DNA from 2 places in the Photorhabdus kleinii genome. Region 2 is predicted to be linked to the other one. Evidence: predicted binding sites of a transcription regulator. Region 2 holds the regulator's gene; the other holds the start of a gene.
What was found. The regulator LexA, encoded in region 2, represses DNA repair genes until DNA is damaged. The targets are predictions, from matches to a motif close to TNCTGTATGTACATACAGNA.
Positions count from the first base shown of each region.

Region 1: a site for LexA is predicted at 6,601-6,620, ahead of LG003_RS14135 (DNA translocase FtsK 4TM domain-containing protein). Genes of this name have one in related genera too.

Region 1 is NZ_JAJAFY010000028.1:56,152-63,937, reverse strand. It holds gene serS (serine--tRNA ligase) at 1-914, opposite strand, end outside; gene LG003_RS14145 (replication-associated recombination protein A) at 1,145-2,488, opposite strand; gene lolA (outer membrane lipoprotein chaperone LolA) at 2,496-3,107, opposite strand; gene LG003_RS14135 (DNA translocase FtsK 4TM domain-containing protein) at 3,195-6,539, opposite strand; gene lrp (leucine-responsive transcriptional regulator Lrp) at 6,670-7,164, opposite strand; gene trxB (thioredoxin-disulfide reductase) at 7,660-7,786, shown strand, end outside.
Region 2 is NZ_JAJAFY010000015.1:29,156-36,941, reverse strand. It holds gene LG003_RS09815 (lactate oxidase) at 1-651, shown strand, start outside; gene LG003_RS09810 (DUF1266 domain-containing protein) at 854-1,996, opposite strand; gene zur (zinc uptake transcriptional repressor Zur) at 2,216-2,728, shown strand; gene lexA (transcriptional repressor LexA) at 3,013-3,618, opposite strand; gene LG003_RS09795 (diacylglycerol kinase) at 3,738-4,109, opposite strand; gene plsB (glycerol-3-phosphate 1-O-acyltransferase PlsB) at 4,239-6,695, shown strand; gene ubiA (4-hydroxybenzoate octaprenyltransferase) at 6,748-7,602, opposite strand; gene ubiC (chorismate lyase) at 7,637-7,786, opposite strand, start outside.

The DNA of each region.
Region 1 (7,786 bases), on a different contig from region 2:
TCCAATGCATCCATTGATTCATCAGGATGAACAATCTGAACCAACTCAACTTTATCAAACTGGTGCATACGGATCAGGCCACGAGTGTCACGGCCATAAGAACCCGCTTCTGAACGGAAGCAAGGGGTATGAGCGGTCATTTTCAATGGCAATTCATTTTCATCCAGAATGTCACCACGAACCAAGTTGGTTATCGGAACTTCAGCAGTTGGGATCAGCGCGTAATGGCTTTCCGCCTCTTCTTCCAGCGGCTTAGTATGAAAAAGATCTTCACCAAATTTCGGCAATTGACCCGTACCATATAAGGTTTCATGGTTTACCAAATAGGGAACATAAGTTTCCAAATAGCCATGCTGTTCTGTGTGAAGGTTTAGCATAAATTGCGCCAAGGCCCGATGCAGACGGGCAATTTGCCCTTTCATCACCACAAAGCGTGAACCGGTTAGTTTAACCGCAGCGGCAAAGTCCAGACCATTGGTCAATTCACCTAATGAAACATGATCTTGAATTTCAAAATCATATTTACCTGGCTCACCCCAACGGCTCACTTCCAAATTGTCGTTCTCATCTTTACCTACCGGTACAGAGTCATCTGGAATGTTAGGGATACTTAAAGCCAAATCACGGATTTCAGCTTGAAGTTTTTCCAGTTCGGCTTTCGCTGTATCCAACTTTTCACCTAACTGGTTCACTTCCTGACGTAGCGGATCAATATCTTCACCACGGGCTTTTGCTGCACCAATAGCTTTCGATCGGGAATTACGTTCTGCTTGCAGGGTTTCAGTTTCAACTTGTAAAACTTTACGGCGCTCTTCTTGTTTGCGCAGCGTATCCACGTCAAGGGTATAACCCCTGCGAGCCAGTTTTTCGGCGACTGCGTCTAGCTCATTACGCAGTATGTTTGGATCGAGCATGCTAGTCCTGTGCTTGTCGTTATTAAGTTATACCCGTTATCTTTCAAGTTGCCTCTTTGTTGGCTGCACTCACTCACCCCGGTCACATAGTTATCTATGCTCCCAGGGATTCGCTCCCTTGCCGTCGCGATGGATCTTGAAATCCATTGGGTATAGATGATGTGAATAGGCCCACACAAGTTGATGGGCCATAAGATATTTTACCTGCCAACCTTACCGCAACAATAATGTTAGCGATAGCGTTTTATCGGGCTATTTTGATCCTGTTCAGCAAGCCAGGCGAGTTTATCGCCTATTTTACCTTCTAATCCTCGGTTAGCCGGATGATAATAACGAGTTTCCCGCATCTCAGGCGGAAAATAAACTTCACCCGCAGCATAAGCATTAGGTTCGTCATGGGCATAACGATATTCCTCGCCAAGCCCCATCCCTTTCATCAATTTTGTCGGTGCATTGCGCAAATGTGCGGGAACATCATAATCAGGTTTTTCCTTCGCATCAGCCATTGCTGCTTTAAAAGCGGTATAAACAGCGTTACTTTTCGGTGCACAAGCAAGATAAACAATAGCCTGAGCAATCGCCCTTTCACCTTCTGCCGGCCCAACACGGGTAAAACAATCCCATGCAGCAATCGCTACCTGCATTCCTCTAGGATCGGCATTACCAACATCTTCGGAAGCAATAGCCAATAAACGACGGGCAACATATAATGGATCACCACCGGCAGTAATAATTCGAGCATACCAATAAAGCGCAGCGTCAGGTGCAGAACCACGAATAGATTTATGCAGTGCTGAAATCAAATCGTAATAACGATCACCTTTATTATCAAAACGCGCACTTCTCTCTCCACTGACTTCTTTCAATAGCCCCGGTGTCAAAACCCTCAGCCCCTGAGCATCGGTTTCTGCCACATCCGCCATCATTTCAAGCAGATTCAGTGAGCGACGAGCATCGCCTGCAACCAGTTCCGCCACCATACGACGGGTGTTTTCAGGCAAAACGATATTCTGTCCACGATAACCACGCTCTTTATCATTCATAGCCTGCTCAAGAACCTGCTCAATCTCTTCTGTTGTCAATGACTTAAGTAGATAGACACGCGCTCGTGAAAGTAATGCGGAATTCAGTTCAAAAGAGGGATTTTCTGTCGTCGCACCAATAAAGGTGATCGTGCCATCTTCAATGTGTGGCAGAAAAGCATCCTGTTGGCTTTTGTTAAAACGATGTACTTCATCAACAAACAGGATAGTTCTACGCCCTGAATTCCGGTTCTGACGCGCTTTTTCAATCGATTCACGTATCTCTTTGATACCGGAAGTGACCGCAGATATCCGTTCAACATCAGCCTGAGCATAATGCCCAATAATTTCAGCTAATGTTGTTTTGCCCGTCCCCGGTGGCCCCCATAAAATCATGGAGTGCAGTTGTCCAGCCCGGATAGCCCTTGGCAGAGGTTTTCCTTCAGCGAGTAAATGCCGCTGCCCGATATATTGCTCTAATGTCATCGGCCGCATACGCGCGGCCAATGGCTGAAATTCATTTTGAGAAAAATTGAGTGACAGGTTGTTCACTTAAACCTCACTGGCGCTGATCATCCAGCGTAACGCCTTTCGGTAGCGTAAAACTGAACTTTGCCGCATCCACATGGGTATTTTGCTGCCCTTTTAATTGATAAGCACTCTTTTGTCCATCCTGCTCAATAGCAGAAAATTTTTGGATAGTGCCATCCATCGTAACGGTAATCGAGAAACGTTTCAGATTACCAGTGACATTATTCGGCGTCAGTTCAAAATCATTCCCTTGCTGGCTAATTTTATATTGGGACCAATCTTTAGCATCGTTACGAGTAATTAACATAAACGGCGTGTTACCTGTGGCATCTTTCAACCAATTAGCCGTTACCTGCTCAACAAATGGATTATAAAACCACAATGTTTTACCATCCGATACCAAGACACTTTCATCAGGTGATGTCATATGCCAGTTGAATAGGTTTGGACGTTTCACCCACAATTGCCCCTCGCCTTCCTGAATTGTTGCCCCATCATCACTGGTGACGGTTTGAGTAAAGCTGGCATGAAAACTATTTACTTTACCCAAACGTTCCTGCAAATTCTGGCTGGCATTTGCCCATGCCACATTGATATTCATGCCAACCATTAAACAACCAATCAATATCAGCTTTTTCATGTAAGAGATACCTTTCTCAACGTTATTACTTCTTTCTCAACGTTATTACCTGAGTGATTTACTATCAGAGTTTTCAATATTCAATAATTAGTGCTCATGTGGCGGTGGGGCTAATACTTCACGATTACCATTATGACCCGGAGCACTGACAATCTGTTGTGCCTCCATCTGTTCCACAATACGCGCCGCTCGGTTATAACCAATACGGAATTGACGCTGGACGCCAGAAATCGAAACTCGTCGTTTTTCCGTCACGAATTGAACTGCCTGATCAAACAGGGCATCCAACTCTTCGTCGCTATCAAGACCCAAGCCACCTTCAGCATCATCACCACCACTGAGAATGCTGTCAACATACTCTGGACGACCGCGAGCTTTCCAATCATTAACCACTTTATGAACTTCCTGATCCCGAACAAATGCACCGTGAACACGCACCGGAATCGAGGAGTTTGGCGCCAGATAAAGCATATCCCCCATGCCTAACAAAGATTCAGCGCCGCCTTGATCAAGGATGGTGCGGGAATCAATTTTGCTGGAAACCGTAAAGGCAATACGAGTCGGAATATTGGCTTTAATCAGACCGGTAATAATATCGACAGATGGACGTTGAGTCGCCAGAACCAGATGGATACCAGCAGCACGCGCTTTCTGTGCTAATCGGGCAATCAGCTCTTCGACTTTTTTGCCGACGGTCATTATTAAGTCAGCAAATTCATCGACCATAACAACAATATACGGTTCTTTTTTCAGCACCGGATGAGTAGCATCCATGCTGTCACCCGGCTTCCAGAATGGATGAGGAATTGGGCGTCCCATCTCTTCTGCCTGCTTAACCTTTTCGTTATAACCCGCCAGATTACGCACACCCAATGCAGACATCAGTTTATAACGGCGTTCCATTTCACCGACACACCAGCGCAGTGCATTAGCAGCATCTTTCATATCGGTAACAACTTCGGTTAACAGATGCGGAATACCTTCATAAACCGACAACTCCAACATTTTCGGGTCAATCATAATAAAGCGGACATCCTCTGGTTTTGCTTTATAGAGGATACTGAGGATCATAGCGTTGACACCAACAGATTTACCCGAACCGGTTGTACCCGCCACCAGCAAGTGCGGCATTTTACCTAAATCAGCGACAACCGGCTGGCCGCCAATATCTTTACCCAACACAATTGTCAGTGGTGACGGATTATCGCGGAATTTTTCACAATCCAATACTTCACGCAAATAGACCGTCTGGCGCTTTTTATTCGGCAATTCCAAGCCAACATAAGGTTTACCCGGAATCACTTCAACAATACGCACAGCGACCGCTGATAGAGAACGTGCTAAATCTCTTGATAAGTTGGAAATACGTGAGGCTTTAACACCCGGAGCCAAATCCAGTTCAAACCGGGTAATCACCGGACCGGGTGAAAAACCCACAACATCAGCTTTAACTCGATAATCACTCAGACGCACTTCAATCAAACGGGACGTTTGCTCAAGGGCAAACATATCAACGGGTTCCTCTTCTGCTAAAGGACTGGTTAGCAGATCGAGCGAAGGCATTGGTGTCGTTGGTTTTGGCAACGGTTGATCGTTACGAACTAAAAACGGATGGAATAAGCTATCTTGCTGCGGTTGCTGCGGTTGCTGCGGTTGCTGCGGTTGCTGCGGTTGCTGCGGTTGCTGCGGTTGCTGCACAACATTGTGTACAGGTGCTGGCGCAAAAGCAATTTCTGTGGGTCGTTCTGATTGATTTTCCGGTGCTGATTGAACAGAAGGCATAAATAACGGCTCTGCCGGCTCTTTTTCAACTAAATCTTCAACCGGTGAAAAGTTATTTAAAATCGATAAACTCTCCAGAGCAGAAAGCTCTTTTTTCTCCTGGTGACCTTGCTCCTGATAACGCTTATATTGCGGCTGCTCAACTGTCTGTTTGACAGTCTCTGTCGCTGTTTGAACCCGTTTTTCCACCGAAGGCTCATTTTCCAGCTCAAATAGATTCTGTCTTATCTGAGGCTGGATTGGAGTCTGTTCTTCTGTATCCGCCGTAATACGATAACGCTCGCGCTGTTGTTCAAGAAACTGCTGACTCAGCAACGCTTCTTGCTGTTTATCAGACTCAATATCATCATCCGCTCCACCTACTCCTACTTGTTGTTTGACCTCTTCTTCACGCTGTTGTTCTGCAAGACGTTGTGAAGGCACTTTAATGCCATACAGTTCACGGCGGGTTGGAATACGGACAGGATTAGGACGGGGTAGCTCTGGCCCGATTCCTTGCTTAACCTGAGAGTTGCCTGTTATAACCATTGCAGAGGTTGAGGTTGCTGCTACAGCATTTTTTGGTTCTGTTTCAAGCATAAAAGTGAAGGTGTCGCTGCCATTCCGGCTATTTTCGACGAGCTCAAATGTTGGCGTCGCTTCACGATTAAATTCAGATATAGGTTCAAAATGGTACTCAGCAGGCGTTTCAAATACATAACGAACAGGTTCGTCATTATTCTTTTCACTCTCTTCTACTAATGACTGAGGCCGTGCAATATCATCGGATGTATTAACCAGAATTTCAGGTTCAGCATCAATATCAGCCATATTAGTGGTAGGAATATCTATTGGCTGTTCTTGTTCGATTTCTGCTTTCACCGATTCTGGTTCGTCCAGTTCAGCTTTTGCTAATTCTACGGCTGAAGGTGCTGTAAATAGTACATCATCATGATCAATATCAGCCGCTGTAAATTCAGATTCTGTTTTATCATCGGCGGGATCTTCCCTCTCAATAGCCGTTTCACCGTATGGCATATATTCCTGTTCATTACGGCTACGATTGGTAATAAATCCTATTGCTCCCAGAATTACTGCTCCCGTTTTTTCAGCAATGGTTAACCATGACCAACCAGTAAATAACGTCAACCCAATTGCCCAAATACACAGCAAGACCAAAGTTGCACCTAATTCATTAAACCAGGGCAACATCGCACTACTAAACAGACTGCCAATAATACCGCCGGAAGCAAAGTAATGGAGATCGTCAACATTCAGTGCCGCTAATCCACATGAAGTCAAAACGATTGCCAATGCACCAATAACGCGCAAAGCCAACGCAAAGAAATCGACATACTCTCGGTCATCATGTTGCTTAAAAGCAGTCCAGCAACCCAATATCATCACTGGCGGGATGACATAAGCTAGAATGCCAAATGCAGAAAACAGCGTATCGGCCAGCCATGCACCCACACCACCACCCAAATTATGCACTGGCTCATGCCATGCAGTCTGAGACCAACTGGGATCAGAAGGGTTAAAACTGACAAGTGCGACCAGCAGATAAACCGCTAGGATAACAATGACAAGCAACACAGCTTCTAACAGCCTGCGCCCACTATTCAGTCTCTTTAATTTAATATCTTTATCTTCTGTATATTCCTGGCTCAAGAAAGGCTCTCCAGGTTTCCTGTTAATTTAACGGAACAACGCCGAGATAGCTCAGCGTTGAAACTGTATGCATAAACAGGAGTGTACCTAAGTTTTTCCAGTTTTGCACCTGTACATTTTTGGTAAGATTTTAGCGAGTCTTAATGACCAAACGATTGCTCTGCTTAACTTCTTCCATCACAACATATGTGCGGGTGTCATTAACACCTGGCAAACGCAACAAAGTTTCGCCTAGCAACTTACGATAAGCTGACATGTCTGGTACGCGAGTTTTCAATAGATAGTCGAAATCACCGGAAACTAAGTGGCATTCCTGAATCTCTTCCAATTTTTGTACAGCAGCGTTGAATTGTTCAAAAACATCTGGAGCACCACGGTTTAAGGTAATTTCAACAAATACCAGCAAAGATGCATCCAAATAGTGAGGATTCAGCAATGCCGTGTATCCAGTAATAAACCCTTGGCGTTCCAGACGACGAACACGCTCCAAACACGGGGTTGGAGACAAACCTACCCGTTTAGACAGTTCTACATTAGAAATTCGCCCATCTTTCTGTAGCTCATTTAGGATATTACGATCTATGCGATCAAGATCTTTTCCCGGACGTTTTTTATTATCTATCATTTTGTTGATCTCTCTTTATTTTCCTACACCCATAACATTTTCCCCTATCTCTTGAGTTTGAGTTGGAAAAGATGTCTTAAAGTTAAAGCCTCGCTCTATCAGCGTGCAACTCACAGGCCATTTTTTTAATGCTACACTAGAGGGAATTATCCGCATGTCGATTTTTATAGAAACGAATTTAGCGAGGTGGATAATTATCTCTTACAGTGATGTTTTCGCAAATGCACAGCCGATTGTCAAAGTAAATGAGCAAAAATCAGAACAACCTGTGGAACAAATTTTCAGTTAATCGTTTCGATAGTCTATCATTAATTGAAAACGAGCAAATAAAATCCAAACAGCACTAAAAGGACACTTTTCTCAGGTTAAAATCATTGTTAGTTAATATCTATCGGTAAAATCGTTAGTAACATGAGTCTTTTAACTTTTTTTACCCTCCTATTTCTCCTACAATCGTTCGATATTCGATAGGTGATAAATGGAAATGAGGTATTCATGAGCGCCGCCAAACACCACAAACTCATTATTCTTGGCTCCGGTCCAGCAGGCTATACCGCTGCGGTTTATGCTGCCCGAGCAAATTTAAATCCGGTTCTTATTACCGGGGTTGAAAAAGGCGGTC
Region 2 (7,786 bases):
ATGGGCATTAACCGCGAAATGATACACCGAGCCAAAGCGATGGGGGCAACCGCAATCGTCTTTACGGTCGATTTAGAGTGGAGTGGTAATAGAGAAACCGATAAACGTAATAAATTTGTTTTCCCACATTCATTACCATTTCCTAATATTCCAGGCGTTCCCGCAGGGGCAACCTTATCAGAGATTACAGCGCTATTTAAACGGGATCTTAATTTCAATGATTTGGAGTTTCTCGCTAAAGAATCAGGCCTTCCAATCATCGTGAAAGGCATTCAATCTGCCGAAAATGCTAAAGAGTGTGTTAACCACGGTGCCGCAGCGATTCAAGTTTCTAATCACGGTGGCCGGCAGTTGGATACTGTCCCGGCAGCAATTGCTTCATTACCACACATTGTTGAAGCTGTTGGATCTAAAATTCCAGTCTATCTAGACGGAGGCATCCGCCGTGGTACCCATGTGTTTAAAGCGCTCGCATTGGGTGCCAAAGCTGTCGCTATCGGTAGGCCCATTTTGTATGCGCTGGCATTGGGTGGAGCACCAGGCGTAACTTCTATTTTAAACCTACTGAAGGATGAGCTGAAACTTAGCATGAAGCTGGCAGGATGTGCAGCCATTAAGGATATAGAGAGAAAATTTATTAGTTTGATTTAACCCATTAACTAATAAAGCAAATATTGGCCCCGTTTCATTTGAAACAGGTGATTTCAGGAAACGGGGTAAATTATGTTACCTTTAGAAATAATAGATACCATAATGAAAAAATCCGTTCTCTCACTTTACACCATTATTTCCTATTATTAATTATTTGCTTCCCCTTGAAATGTTCTTCAAGGGGAAATGTTTCATGTAAATATTAATGGAGTACACGAGACGCTGACAGCTCAGTAATATCAAATTCATAACTTTGTTGTTCTTCCATGTTACTGCGTAAAACATCTTCTACTAATGCAGAAAAACCTGTCATCATCTGCCTTTCCATAATAACGCCTTTTGGTTCAGGCCACGGCAAACTAGCAATTGGCCAGTCACAATGTGACTTATAATAATTAAATTGTTCCAGCCGCTCTTTAGACCGATCAAAATCATTACTCCAGTAAGCATTGCCTAGCCGAAAATTTGTATAAAACTCATCAAAACTACCGAAGATTTCATAAATATAATCAGCAGTTTTCAGCATATTTTTCCATGCTACTTCTTCACTGATATAACCGGCACAAAAACAGTTACGACTTAAAACAATTGCAAGCCACAAATCAAATCCCCACACTAATGCCGGAGGGCGTTTATTAATAGGTTTGACACATTTATGAATATAGTCAGGTGTTACTTCAACTAATTTGGCAAGCACTTTAAACATTTTCCCATCACTAAGAGCAGCATCAATAGCAAAATGTTTTGAATGTACCCCCTCCCACAAACCTGTTAGCATTTTCATATACCCTTCTTCATCAATAATTCCCCAGTCGCTGTATAGTTGGGATTGATGTTCCTGAGTCGGAGATAATGGAAGCAGACAGTAACGATAGCTATCATGGGCAACCCGTGACTGTAGAGGATAATGCTCTAGAGTTTCACTCCAAAAACCTAGCCAATAGTCACTAACAATATTTAGTCGTAATACCTGACGCTTATCTTCTGGTAAAAGAGATAAACCTGCTTGTTGATAATAACGCCGTTGTTCCCATTCTGGGCGCTTAACAATGCGATAAATAATAACCGAGAGTAACATTACGCCAAATAATGCTATACCGCCTACTTGTGCCAGAAGTAAATAGTCCGTATCAGGGACAGATACATTACCTATTATAAATAAAACAATTGCTACAGATAATACAATACCCGTACATACTGCCATTACAAATAAAATATTAATCAACGCATATAATGCACTTAGAAAAGGCAACTTTCTTTTTTCAGAGATAATATGCCTCATTACCTGATAGCCTTTAACGGGGAACTGTCTATAATGAGGCTGATTTTGTAAAAGCTCTTTCATCACAAATGCTTCCTTTCCGAAAATTATCTGTCATATACGATAATTCTTGTCTGTATTATCATAAACTTCAAGAAAACATTATTTTTGCTACTGAGTACCAATTTAGCCAAATTAACTCCATCAGGGGACAATCACAATGAACTTTTCTGGATAATATTTTCTATTGAAGAAACATGATAACATCACAATATTATCATCGTACTGGTTGTAAGAGGCGTAATGAAACTGATTAATCAAAAAAAGTTACTGGAACAGGCCGAAGTTATTTGCCAGGCTCGTGGAGTCCGCTTTACTCCGCAGCGGCTTGAGGTTCTGCGTCTCATTTCAGAGCAACCCGGGGCAATCAGTGCTTATGATTTACTGGATTTGCTACGGGAAGCAGAACCACAGGCCAAACCGCCTACCGTATATCGGGCACTGGAATTTCTGTTGGAACAGGGGTTTATTCATAAAATAGAATCCACCAACAGTTATGTCCTATGTCACCATATTGAACAGCCAAGCCACACTTCAGCAATGTTTATTTGTGACCGTTGTGGTTCTGTTACAGAGCGAGATGGTGGAACCGTTGAATCCGCCATCCAACAGTTAGCAAAAACAGCCGGGTTCAGTTTACGCCATACCATCATCGAAGCGCATGGCTTATGTTCACCTTGTGAAGAGATCGAATCCTGTATTAAACGAGATGAATGCCAGCATGACCACAGAATTGAAGGAAGTAAAAAGAAATAGATATATCCGTTATCTTTCAAGTTGCCTCTTTGTTGGCTGCACTCATTCACCCCGGTCACATCGTTCGCTATGCTCCCGGGGATTCGCTCCCTTGCCGTCGCGAAGCATCTTGAAATTCATGAGGTATAGTAAGTAGATACTTACTTTTGGTACAGAGTCAGACTGAAATAAACAACCGCAGAATCACGTTTAAGATAATCACAACGATAAATTCAACAACATGATTCTGCCGGAATATTGCAATTCTTTAACAATTCCAAAAACAACAATTTGATATTTTACTATCAGGACCAGTTGGCGTTACGAATCACCCCAACCGCCAATCCTTCAATTGTCAGGCTCTGCTCACGCAAATCCACCACAATTGGCTTAAATTCTGGGTTTTCTGCCAACAATTCAACTTTATTTCCAGTCTGTTTAAAACGTTTTACCGTCACTTCATCTTCAATGCGGGCAACAATAATCTGCCCATTACGAACATCTTGTGTTTTATGCACAGCCAGCAGATCACCATCCATAATCCCAACATCTTTCATAGACATTCCGCTGACCCGCAACAGGAAATCTGCACTTGGCTTAAACAATGCAGGATCAACCTGATAATGACTTTCAATATGCTCCTGTGCTAACAGTGGTTCACCTGCGGCTACACGGCCAATTAACGGTAAACCAGATTCTTCCAACAGCAAACGGATTCCCCTAGATGCCCCTGCAACAATCTCTATCACCCCTTTACGAGCCAATGCTTTTAAATGCTCTTCAGCCGCGTTAGGCGAACGAAAGCCAAGACGTGCTGCAATTTCAGCACGCGTTGGCGGCATACCTGTTTGCGAAATATGGTCACGCACCAAGTCATAAACTTGCTGCTGCCTTGCGGTAAGTGCTTTCATTTCGTCCCCTGTTTGTTTATACAGTCAATATGTAAGTATATACAGCTAAATAACGATTGGGAACCTACTAAGGCAGAAAATTAGCCAATTATAATATAATACCTAATTATTAAACCAAATCAGACCATAAAATAGCGCCAAAGGATGGTCCCCCAGACAATTAACGACAGCATCATTGTCAGAAAGACAGCCGCCGATCCCATATCTTTCGCCCGACCGGACAATTCATGGAACTCACTGCCAATACGGTCAACAACTGCTTCAATAGCACTATTCAGGATTTCCATAATCAACACCAGCATCACTGAACCAATCAGTAAAATGCGTTCAATAGCGCCGATATCCAGATAAAATGCAACCATCATAGCCAATATCGCTAAAATTATTTCCTGACGGAAAGCCGCTTCATTTTGCCATGTCGCCCTAATACCCTTCACCGAATATACGATTGCTTTAATGATACGGGTCAAGCCCTTGGATTGATTCGCCATAAATTATTCACACCAAATATGAGGTTATTTGACACTTTCCACTCTTATTATTGTCTTAACACAACAGATCTCAACACCCGTTTCTGATATGCTGGCAACGTGTTGCTAACAAGAGGCTTCAAGATATTTATGTCAAGTTGGCGTAAAATATATTATAAATTATTGAATTTACCACTAAAAATACTGGTAAAGAGCAAACTTATTCCTACAGATCCGATTACTGAATTGCGGCTCGATACGACACGCCCGATTCTGTACGTGCTACCGTATCACTCCAAAGCAGACTTACTGGCATTACGTCAGCAATGTCTTGAGCAGGATCTGCCGGACCCATTAAATTTACTGGAGATTGGTGACACTGAACTTCCCAGCTATGTATTTATCGATAATGGTCCACGTGTATTCCGCTATTGTGCACCAAAGCAGGAATCCGTAAAAATTTTCCATGCTTATCTGGATCTGCATCGCAATAATCCCAATCTGGACATTCAAATGCTGCCAGTTTCTGTCATGTTCGGCCGTTCCCCCGGGCGCGAAGGGCAGAGCACACCACATTTGCGGCTACTCAATGGTATCCAAAAATTCTTTGCCATTCTCTGGCTAGGCCGAGATAGTTTTGTGCGCTTTTCAAACACAGTATCTCTACGCTATATGGCAACTGAGCATGGTACTGACAAGACTATTGCCCATAAGCTGGCTCGTGTGGCACGAATGCACTATTCACGTCAACGCTTAGCAGCCGTTGGCCCACGCCTGCCGGTTCGGCAAGAGCTGTTTAACAAATTGCTGGCTTCAAAAGCAATAGAAAAGTCAGTCTCTGATGAGGCCCGTACCAAGAAAATCTCACATGAGAAAGCCCGACAGAATGCCATTAACATGATGGAAGAGATTGCTGCGAATTTCTCTTATGAAACGTTACGGCTGTCAGGCCGTGTACTGGGTTGGACTTGGAACCGTCTGTATCAAGGGATCAATGTTCACAATGCTGAACGCATCCGCCGTCTGGCACAGGATGGTCACGAACTGGTTTATGCGCCCTGCCACCGTAGCCACATGGATTATTTGCTGCTCTCCTACGTGCTCTACCATCAGGGCTTGGTACCGCCCCATATTGCCGCTGGCATCAACCTAAATTTTTGGCCAGCAGGGCCAATATTCCGCCGCCTTGGTGCATTTTTTATCCGCCGCACATTTAAGGGTAATAAGCTCTACGCCACGATATTCCGGGAATATCTAGGTGAGTTATTTGCCCGAGGTTATTCTGTTGAATACTTTATGGAAGGCGGTCGCTCCAGGACAGGTCGCTTACTCGATCCCAAAACGGGTACGCTGTCCATGACGTTACAGGCGCTGTTGAGAGGAGAATCACGCCCAATTACCATTATTCCGATTTATATCGGCTACGAGCATGTGATGGAAGTTGCCACCTATGCCAAAGAGCTGCGTGGTGCAACCAAAGAGAAAGAGGGCTTTTTCCAGATGATACGTGGTTTGCGCAAACTTCGTAATCTGGGGCAAGGCTACGTCAACTTTGGCGAACCCATCCCGTTGATCCAATACCTTAACAACCATGTTCCTAGCTGGCGCGATTCTATTGATCCAATAGAATTCCATCGCCCCGAATGGTTCAATCCGACAGTCAGTCAACTGTCTGAGAAGATTATGGTAAACATCAACAACACAGCGGCGGCTAACGCAATTAATTTGTGTTCAACTGCCCTGCTTTCGTCACGTCAGCGAGCACTTACTCGTGAGCAACTGCTTGAGCAACTGGATTGTTATATACAGCTCATGCACAATGCACCCTACGCTGCTGATGTCACCGTACCAAAGAAAACCGCGGAGGAGTTGCTAGAACACGCTCTGCAAATGGATAAGTTCGAGGTAGACAAAGACAGTATGGGTGACATTATCATTCTGCCACGTGATCGTGCAGTTTTGATGACCTACTACCGCAACAATATTCAACATCTATTAGTACTGCCATCACTGATTGCCTGCATCGTTATTCATCATCGCCGTATCAGCCGCGAAGCGCTGTTAAGCCAGGTCGCGATCATTTATCCACTCCTTAAAGCCGAGCTATTTATGCGTTATAGCAAAACAGAGCTGCCAGAAGTGGTTAATACGCTGATCAACGAACTGACCCGCCAGTGCCTTATCTGTAACAAGGAGCATGGCATGCTGGTACTTAATCCAGCACGTATCCGCCCCCTGCAATTGCTGGCAGCGGGCATCCGTGAAACACTGCAACGTTACGCCATCACACTCTCTTTACTGAACGCCAATCCAGTAATCAGTCGGGGAGTGCTGGAAAAAGAGAGTCGGATGTTAGCGCAACGTTTGTCGGTATTGCATGGCATCAACGCACCTGAATTCTTTGATAAGGCGGTATTTACTACGTCAGTCCATACACTACGTGAAGAAGGTTATATCAGTGACAGTGGTAATGCGATTACAGCAAATACCCAAGAGCTGTATCAGGTATTAGGTGAACTGATGTCACCTGAGATTCGTCTTACTATCGAGAGCGTCAGTCTGCCGCCAGAGCATAACGATACCGACGAGAGTGCTAAGGAAGGATAATCTTCTTAAATACTGGTGATAATGGTTGTTATTCACATTATCACCAGATGTTTCAGACATAGCTGAAGAAGATGCCAAGGAATAGTACCAGACCAACGTAGTTATTATTGAGGAATGCCTGGAAACAAAGCTCTCTTTCCCGACCAGCGATCAGTTTCTGCTGATAAATAAATAAAGTGCCCGCAAGCAACAGTGACCAATAGTAGATACCGCCCAGATTCATCATATAACCCACCAGCACCAGCACCAGTAACATAGCGAGTTGCAATAACCCAATAATCAACTTGTCGAAACGACCAAACAGAATGGCGGTGGACTTCACGCCAATTTTTAGATCATCATTTCGATCGACCATCGCATACTGTGTATCATAAATAACCGACCAGAAGATATTAACCAGGAATAACAACCAACACTCTAGTGGTAAGGACTCACTAACTGCCGCAAATCCCATAGGAACAGCCCAACCGTAAGCGGCCCCCAGTACAAACTGAGGAAGATGACTAAACCGTTTAACAAAGGGGTAAAGCCAAGCCAGAGCCAACCCAACGACTGACAACCAGATAGCCATTTTATTCAGGGTCAGCACCAACCCGAAAGAAACCAGCGCCAGTACGACAAATAGGATCTTGCTCTCTTTCTCACTAATAGCACCACTCGGCAGGGGACGTGTTTTTGTGCGTTCAACATAACCATCAAATTTTCTGTCAGCAAAATCATTGATTGCACACCCTGCCGCACGCATCAGAAACACACCGGCAGTAAAGACCAATAATATGTGCATATCTGGAATCCCTTTCCCAGCTATCCATAAAGCCCAGAAAGTCGGCCACAACAACAATAATGCACCTATAGGTTTATCAATGCGCACTAAACGGCAATAGGCCTGCCATTTACTTTGCGCCATACTTCCCGCCACTTCTGTTTCCCCCTTTTAAATTTTACCTTTTATACACAGGTGATTCAGGTAAAAAGACTTCGGTTAATAATAATGGCTTGCCTGATAACCTCAGCAATGATCGTCTTGCCCAACGGTTCCCCTGCTGCCCTACATGAATATAGTCCCGCGTCAATTTATTACCACTAAAAAG